DNA from 2 places in the Streptomyces sp. NPDC044984 genome. Region 1 is predicted to be linked to the other one. Evidence: riboswitches for the same ligand, from Rfam matches in the RefSeq annotation. Region 1 holds a riboswitch; the other holds the start of a gene.
The links. A riboswitch is a leader RNA that binds a small molecule or an ion and turns the genes downstream of it on or off. The one in region 1 is predicted to bind S-adenosylmethionine.
Positions count from the first base shown of each region.

Region 2: it holds a riboswitch for S-adenosylmethionine, as region 1 does, so the genes downstream of both, AB0A94_RS14125 (aminotransferase class V-fold PLP-dependent enzyme) here and thrC (threonine synthase) in region 1, are expected to answer to the same signal.

Region 1 covers NZ_JBEZBE010000021.1:19,618-24,024, reverse strand. Annotated here, with positions in the region: gene AB0A94_RS22800 (trehalose-6-phosphate synthase) at 1-218, opposite strand, end outside; gene AB0A94_RS22795 (glucosyl-3-phosphoglycerate synthase) at 278-1,222, opposite strand; SAM riboswitch class I at 1,363-1,510, shown strand; gene thrC (threonine synthase) at 1,528-2,826, shown strand; gene AB0A94_RS22785 (MoaD/ThiS family protein) at 2,947-3,222, shown strand; gene AB0A94_RS22780 (cold-shock protein) at 3,652-3,855, shown strand; gene groL (chaperonin GroEL) at 4,181-4,407, shown strand, end outside.
Region 2 covers NZ_JBEZBE010000011.1:7,051-11,457, reverse strand. Annotated here, with positions in the region: gene AB0A94_RS14130 (glycerate kinase) at 1-1,124, shown strand, start outside; gene AB0A94_RS14125 (aminotransferase class V-fold PLP-dependent enzyme) at 1,197-2,576, opposite strand; SAM riboswitch class IV at 2,738-2,854, opposite strand; gene trpD (anthranilate phosphoribosyltransferase) at 2,931-3,995, opposite strand; gene AB0A94_RS14115 (cytochrome bc complex cytochrome b subunit) at 4,150-4,407, opposite strand, start outside.

The DNA of each region.
Region 1 (4,407 bases):
CCGACTCCGCGCCGCACCGCCTCGCGGTCGCCGTCGGACAGCGCCGAGCACACCCACAGCGCCCCGGCGTCCGGCCCGATCGCCGACAGCCCGGACACCAGCCCGCCACCGCCCCGCCCGGTCCGCAGCGAACCGTCGTCCTCCACCGTGTACGAGACGGGCCCGCGATTCGACGCGACCAGCACCTGAGCACCCTGAGCAGCCTGCGTGACAGCCATAGACGTCAACCTAGCCCGGCCCCGGAGACCTCAAACGCACCTGATCGGCCGTATACGGGTCAGGCCACCCGCCGCGCCTGGTACTCCGCGATCTCCGCCATCGGGGGCCGCTCCTCCGTGTCGACGGAGTACGTACGGGGCTCGAAGTTGTCGCCCGCCCGCTCGAACTGGGTGAGGGACGGCCGGATCAGATGGCCGCGGGCCAGGCGGAGCTGGGCGGTGCGGTAGATCGCGGCGGCCATCCGGCCGAGGGCCTGGCCGTCCTGGTGGCGGTGGATGCGGACGCCGACGTCGACCTGGGCCAGGGCGTCCAGGCCCGCCAGGTGCAGGGCGTCGACCAGCATGCCGAGCTCGACGCCGTACCCGACCGGGAACGGGAGCTGTTCGAGGAGGGTGCGGCGGGCCGCGTACTCGCCGCCGAGCGGCTGGACGAAGCCGGCCAGCTGGGGCCAGTGCATGTTCAGCAGCGGACGGGCCATCAGCTCGGTGACCCGGCCGCCCTGACCGGCCGCGGCGCCGAGCGGGCGGTCGTACATGGCCTTGACCAGCTGCACGTCCGGCTCGGTGAGCAGCGGGCCGACGATGCCGGAGACGAAGTCGGAGGAGAACTCCCGCAGGTCCGCGTCGACGAAGCACACGATGTCGCCGCGGGTGACCAGCAGGGAGCGCCACAGCACCTCGCCCTTGCCGGGCACCGCCGGTATCCGGGGCAGGATCGCGTCCCGGTGCACCACGCGCGCGCCCGCCGCCGCCGCCACCTCGGCCGTGCGGTCGGTCGAGCCCGAGTCGACCACCACCACCTCGTCGACCAGGGGGACCTGGAGCACCAGGTCGTGCCGGATCACCGACACGATGTCGCCGACCGTCGCCTCCTCGTCGAGCGCGGGCAGCACCACGCTCACCGTCTGCCCCGTGGCACGCTTCGCCGCCAGGATCCGGTGGAGCGGGCGGTCGGCCACGGACCAGGAGCGGTCGACCAGCCAGCGCTCGACTTCTTCCAGCACGGTCCCGGGCTCCTCACTGGCCTGTGATCCATCTCGCGGTTCGGACGACTATCTCAACCATGCAGGCCTTCGGTTACAGTCTTGAACAACGCCGATGACCACCGCATGCCGGGGTCACCGCGCGGACGACAACTGAACACCGCTCATCCAGAGGGGCAGAGGGACACGGCCCGATGAAGCCCCGGCAACCCTCCAGTCGGTTCTTGTCACACGGACGTGGCGAGGCTCCCGGCTAGGGAAGGTGCCAAATCCGTCTCACGGCGAGGTGCGTCGTGAGGAAGATGAGGAGAAAGGGCCTCGCCTCCATGGCTGTGCAGACCGTTGCAAGCACCACCGAATCCGCCGCCGCGAACTCCGTCGACCTGGGCCCCGCCGCCGCGCTCTCCTGCCGCGAATGCGGACACCGGGTCCCCCTCGGCCCCGTCTTCGCCTGCGAGGAGTGTTTCGGCCCGCTGGAGATCGCGTACGACTTCTCGGCCCACGACACCGAGGAGCTCCGCAAGCGGATCGAGGCGGGACCCGCGAACATCTGGCGCTACGCGCCGCTGCTGCCCGTCCCGGCGGACGTGGCGACCAAGCCGAACCTGAACCCCGGCTGGACCAAGCTCGTCCAGGCCGACAACCTCGCGCGTGAGCTGGGCGTCGACGCCGGCAAGCTGTTCGTCAAGGACGACTCCGGCAACCCGACGCACTCCTTCAAGGACCGCGTCGTCGCCCAGGCCATCGAGGCCGCCCGCGCCTTCGGCTTCACCACCCTCTCCTGCTCCTCCACCGGCAACCTCGCCGGCGCGGTGGGCGCCGCCGCGGCCCGTGCCGGGTTCCGGTCCTGCGTGTTCATCCCGCACGACCTGGAGCAGGGCAAGGTCGTCATGGCCGCCGTCTACGGCGGTGAGCTCGTCGGCATCGAGGGCAACTACGACGACGTGAACCGCTTCTGCTCCGAGCTGATCGGCGACCCGGCCGGCGAGGGCTGGGGCTTCGTCAACGTCAACCTGCGGCCGTACTACGCGGAGGGGTCGAAGACCCTCGCGTACGAGATCTGCGAGCAGCTCGGCTGGCGGCTCCCGGACCAGATCGTCGTCCCGATCGCGTCCGGCTCGCAGCTCACGAAGATCGACAAGGGGCTGCAGGAGCTGATCGGGCTCGGGCTGGTCGAGGACAGGCCGTACAAGATCTTCGGTGCGCAGGCCGAGGGGTGCTCGCCGGTGTCCACCGCGTACAAGGCGGGGCACGACGTCGTACGTCCGCAGAAGCCGGACACGATCGCCAAGTCGCTGGCGATCGGGAACCCGGCGGACGGTCCGTACGTCCTGGACATCGCCCGTCGGACGGGCGGGGCGGTGGAGGACGTCACGGACGAGCAGATCGTCGACGCGATCAAGCTGCTGGCGCGCACCGAGGGGATCTTCGCGGAGACCGCGGGGGGTGTCACGGTCGGCGTGACCAGGAAGCTGCTGGAGAGCGGGGTGCTCGACCCGTCCTTGACCACCGTCGTGCTCAACACGGGTGACGGCCTGAAGACGCTGGACGCGGTGGCGGGGACGGGGCTCACGGCGACGATCCGTCCCAGCCTGGAGTCGTTCCGTGAGGCCGGGCTCGCTTGAGGACTGCTTCACCGTTCTCGTCCGCGGGCCGGTGGGGGCTGATCGCGCTCACGCGGCGGCAGCCGCATGCCGAACACAGTCCCGCGCCCCTGAGCAAGTCACCTGACCGGAGGTTTTGAAGTGAGCGTTACCGTGCGTATCCCGACCATTCTGCGTACCTACACCGGTGGGCAGGCCGAGGTGAGCGCCGAAGGGGCCACCCTCGCCGAGGTCATCTCGGACCTGGAGAAGAACCACACCGGGATCGCCGCCCGGGTGCTGGACGACCAGGGCAAGCTGCGGCGGTTCGTGAACGTCTACGTCAACGACGACGACGTGCGGTTCGAGCAGGGGCTCGAGACGGCCACCCCGGACGGGGCCGGCGTGTCGATCATTCCGGCGGTGGCCGGAGGCTGATCATTACCTTCGGTAATGACGGTTACCGAGTGTTTGGCTCATTGCCCCCTCCGTGAGAGAAGCGGAGGGGGCAATTCCATGGGATTGAGCGCGGTAGAGTTGGGGAACGCGCTCCCGGTCCACTGATCGGAAACACTGAATTCCTGCCGCAGGCCGACTGGATGCAGCCAAAGTGTCGGCACCTTCTGCGGCATTTGTGGCCTTTGTGTGGCCCGACTTGCCCTGGATTCAGGCGAATTCTCGCCACATTCCGGACCGGCGTCGTCCAGATTTCTCGTCCGACTGACCTGTTGCAGACGGCAGTTGGACAGATACATTCAGCCGCGGTCGACGCGTTCCGGCGCACGCCCCCAACCATTGGGGGGTGAGGTCTGACCCGGATCCGCGAAGTGCGGATCCGTGCAAGGGCCAGTAATAGGGGAGTTAGGCATGGCTCAGGGCACCGTCAAGTGGTTCAACGCGGAGAAGGGGTACGGCTTCATCGCGGTCGACGGTGGTGCGGATGTTTTCGTCCACTACAGCGCGATCCAGATGGACGGCTACCGCACCCTCGAAGAAGGCCAGCGGGTCGAGTTCGAGATCTCGCAGGGTCAGAAGGGCCCGCAGGCCGACATGGTTCGTCTCAGCGCCTGAACGCGCCATCAGCCGCAAGCATCTTCTGCCGACGAAGGGCCCGCACCCCCCGGGGTGCGGGCCCTTCGCCGTGCCCGGGGACGGCGCGCGGCGGTGTTCGCGTGCGGCTGAGCGCCCCCGCGACTCCCCGAAGGCGCTTGCACTCGCATGGGTCGAGTGCTAATCATTGCGTTAGCACTCTGAAGGTGAGAGTGACAACGAAGGACCGGGTCGGTGAGGCCCGCGGGCCGTGTGGGGCAAGGAACCACGGGGTCGGCGAGCCGTCCGTCGCGGGCGCGGGCGCGGTCCGAAGGAATCACCCCCAGTCCTGGAGGGACCACTTCACATGGCCAAGATCATCGCGTTCGACGAGGAGGCGCGGCGCGGCCTCGAGCGCGGCATGAACCAGCTCGCGGACGCCGTCAAGGTGACGCTCGGCCCCAAGGGCCGCAACGTCGTCCTCGAGAAGAAGTGGGGCGCCCCCACGATCACCAACGATGGTGTCTCCATCGCCAAGGAGATCGAGCTCGAGGACCCGTACGAGAAGATCGGCGCCGAGCTGGTCAAGGAAGT
Region 2 (4,407 bases), on a different contig from region 1:
AGGAGTCGCTGTCCGCCCAGGCCGCCGCCGACGCCATCGCGGCGGGCGTCCGCCGGGTGCTGCCGGACGCCGAGATCGACCGGATCCCGCTGGTGGACGGCGGTGAGGGCACCGCCTCGGCGCTGGCCTCGGCGACCGGCGGCCGGCTGGTCGCGCTGGCCGCCACCGGCCCGGTCGGCGAACCGGTCGGCACCCACTTCGCGCTGCTCGGCTCCGGGGACACGGCGGTGGTGGAGATGGCGGCGGTCGCCGGCCTCTCCCTCGTCCCCCGCACCCGGCGCGACCCGGGCGCCACCACCACGTACGGCGTCGGGGAACTGATCCGCGCCGCCCTCGACCAGGGCGTGCGGCGGATCCTGGTGGGCTGCGGCGACTCGGGCACCTCCGACGGCGGCGCGGGCGCGCTCCAGGCGCTCGGCGCCCGGCTGCTGGACGCAGACGGACTTGAACTGGAGCCCGGCGGGAGCGAGTTGACGCGCCTGGCCCGCATCGACCCGGCCGGCCTCGATCCCCGCCTCGCCGACGTGGAACTCCTCGTCGCCTGCAACCCCTTCAACGTGCTGTGCGGGGAGCGGGGCGTGGCCCGGGTGTTCGGCCCGCAGAAGGGGGCGACCCCGGAGCAGGTCGAGGAGCTGTCGGCGGCGCTGGAGAACTGGGCGCGGGTGCTGACCCGCGATCTCGCCGTCACCGGCGCCGATCTGCGCCTCGGCCGCGGTACGGGCGCCTCCGGCGGACTGGGCGCCGGGCTCGCCGCCCTGGGCGGGTCCCTCCTGCCCCGCTTCCAGGTCCTGCTGGACCACCTCGACCTGGACGCCCGGCTGGCCCGCGCCGATCTGGTCGTCACCGCGGAGGGCGCCCTGGACCACCAGACGCCGCGCGGCAAGGTCCCGGCGGAGGTGGCGCGCCGCGCCAAGCTGTCCGGGAGGCCGGTGCTGGCGCTGGCGGGGACGCTCGGGGAGGGGGCGGGGGAGGTGCCGGGCGTGGACGCCTGCCACGGCATCCTGCCCGCGCCGATGGCCCTGGCGGAGGCGCTGGTCCGGGGCGCGGAGCTGCTCACCGACGCGACGGAGCGCGCGCTGCGCATGATCGTGCTGGGCACGCGGCTGCCGGTGCCCGCCCATTAGTTTCTCGCCCCCGCCGCCCCTTCCCGAACCTGGGGCTCCGCCCCGGACCCCGCTCCTCAAACGCCGGAGGGGCTAGCTTTCAGCCCCTCGGGCGGAGGTGTCCGGGACGCAGCGGCCGTCCACCGTCCGGTAGTTCCAGCGAGCGCCGTCCCGCACCAGCTCCCGCACCGCCCGCACGAACCGCTCCACGTGCTCGTCCGGCGTACCCGCGCCGAAGCTCACCCGGATCGCGTTGAGCGCCTTCTCCCCGGGCTCCGCCTCGGGGGCGCCGCACTCGCCCTGGTCCCCCGCGTCGCCGCCGAGCAGCGTGCGCACCAGCGGGTGCGCGCAGAACAGCCCGTCCCGTACGCCGATGCCGTACTCGGCGGAGAGCGCGGCGGCGAAGTGGGAGCTGTTCCAGCCCTCGACGACGAAGGAGAGCACACCGACGCGCGGGGCGTCGTCCCCGAACAGGGACAGGAAGCGCACCTCGGGCACGTCCGCGAGTCCTTCGCGCACCGCGCCGATCAGCTCCTCCTCGCGGGCGACCAGCGCGTCGAACCCGGCCTCGGTGAGCGCCGTGCAGGCGGAGGCGATGGCGTACGCGCCGATGACGTTGGGCGACCCGGCCTCGTGCCGGGCGGCGCCGTCGTGCCACTCCACGTCCACTCCCCCGTCCGCGCGCCGGGTGACCTTGCGGCTGGCGCCGCCGCCCGCGAGGTACGGCTCGGCCTCCCGGAGCCAGTCGGCGCGGCCGGCCAGCACGCCGGAGCCGAAGGGGGCGTACAGCTTGTGCCCGGAGAAGGCGACCCAGTCGACGTCCAGGTCACGGACGCTCACCGGGTGGTGCGGGGCGAGCTGGGCGGCGTCCAGGACGATCCGGGCACCGTGCGCGTGCGCGGCGGCGGCCAGTTCCCGTACGGGCCACAGCTCGCCGGTGACGTTGGAGGCGCCGGTGACGCAGACCAGGGCGGGGCCGTGGGGGTCACGGTCGGCGAGGGCCCGCTCCAGGGTCTCGACCGCCTGCCGCGGGCTGCGCGGAGCGTCCAGGCAGGTGACGCGCGCACCGCGCCAGGGCAGCAGGGAGGCGTGGTGCTCGGTCTCGAAGACGAAGACCTCGCAGCCGTCGGGGAGCGCGGTGGCGAGCAGGTTGAGGGAGTCGGTGGTGGAGCGGGTGAACACCACCTGGTCCCCGGTACGGCAGCCGAGGAACCCGGCGACGGTCCGGCGGGCGTTCTCGAACAGGTCGGTGGAGAGCTGGGAGAGGTATCCGGCGCCCCGGTGGACGCTGCCGTAGTACGGCGCGTACGCGGCCACGTCGTCCCACACCCGCTGGAGGGCGGGGGCGCTGGCGGCGTAGTCGAGGGCGGCGTAGGTGACCTCGCCGCCGGTGACGAGGGGGACGGTGACGTCCCGGCCGAGGACGGGCAGGGGGGCGCGGACGGACGGGTCGGCGGCGGTGGGGACGGACATGACACAACTCCCGGTGAGGCAGGCGGAATCCCCGCGCGAGCGTGCGTCGCTCGAGCGCGGAGGAAAGGAAAGGGGACGTGCGGAGGCGGGGCTCGGCAGCCCTAGCGCATTCGCTTGCTCACGGAAGACTCCTCGACGACCAGGACCCCTGGTGTGCGAGGGGTCCGCGCTTGCCGTGGGCCTTGCTGCTCACGGCCTGGTCTTCACCCGGGGCACCCCGCCACGGACGGAGGGTTGCCGGACAGCCGGCCGGGGCCTGATGGCTGTCACTCATGACCTGGACAGGAAAGTACGTGAAGTGATCGACGTCCCGCAACCCGTGTCCGGATCGCGGGACGTCCCACCGCCCGGCGGCTACGCGTTGCTGACGGCCACCCAGCGCTCCAGGACCCGCTTGGCGGCCCCCGAGTCGATCGCCTCGGCCGCCTTCGCCATACCGGCGCGGATCTGCTCCGTCAGGGTGCCGCCGCCCGGCTCCAGGGCCACCAGCGCCGCCGCCGAGTTCAGCAGCACCGCGTCCCGCACGGGGCCCGGTTCGCCGTCGAGGAGCCGGCGGGCGACCTCGGCGTTGTAGGAGGCGTCGGCGCCGCGGAGGGCCTCCACGGGCACCAGGTCGATGCCCACGTCGCGCGGGTCGAAGGTCTCCTCGTCGACCTTGCCGTCGCGGACCACCCACACCCTGGAGGTGGCGGTGGTGGTCAGCTCGTCGAGTCCGTCGTCGCCGCGGAACACCAGCGTGGAGTTGCCGCGCTCGGCGAGGACCCCGGCCATGATGGGCGCCATCCGGAGGTCGGCGACGCCGACCGCCTGCGCCTTGACCCGCGCCGGATTGGCCAGCGGGCCGAGGAAGTTGAACACCGTGCGGATGCCGAGCTGGCCGCGCGCGGCGGCCACGTGGCGCAGCGCCGGGTGGAACTTCACCGCGAAGCAGAAGGTGATCCCGGCCTCCTCGGCGACCTCGGCGACCCGTCGCGGGGTCAGCTCCAGGTTGACGCCGAGCTTCTCCAGGACGTCGGAGGCGCCGGACGCGGAGGAGGCGGCCCGGTTGCCGTGCTTGACGACCTTCGCGCCGGTGCCGGCCACGACGATCGAGGACATCGTGGAGATGTTCACCGTCTTGGCGCCGTCCCCGCCGGTGCCGACGATGTCGACGGTCTCGCCCGGCACCTCGATCACGTTGGCGTGGTCGTACAGCGCCCGCACGCAGCCGGTGATCTCCTCGACGGTCTCGCCCTTGGCCCGCAGGGACACCGCGAAGCCGGCGATCTGCGCGTCGGTCGCCTCGCCGCGCATGATCAGGTCCATCGCCCAGGCGGTGTCGTCGGCGGACAGGTTCCGTCCGTCCAGCAGTCCGTTCAGCAGGGCGGGCCAGGAGCGGCCCGCCGCGGTGTCGCCTCCAGCGGGGGTCACAGCGCTCATGGCCGCTCCTGATGGTCGTAGAAGGATCGCGGGGACCAGAGGGGCCCCGGGCTCCACCCTATCGAGGTCCGTGGACGGCGAAGGGCCCCCGTCCGCAGAACGGACGGGGGCCCTTCGCCGTCGTGTGGCGACTGGGGTGAGGTGCCGGAGGCGATCAGTGGTGGCCGTGGCCGCTCGTGATCTCCTTGTACTCCTCGACGGTCGGCTTCGGGATCTGGGCGTCCTCGCCGTAGTAGCCCTTGCTCAGCTTGGCGCGCAGCTTCTCGGTCGCCTTCACCTTGCGCCGGACACCGTTCTCGTCGACCTCGGGGCCGATCTCGTGCGGCTTGTACTGCTCGTGCGCGGTGAGGGTGTACATCTGCTCCTGGCTGAGCGGCTCGTGCACCTCGATGAACTCACCGTGCGGCAGGCG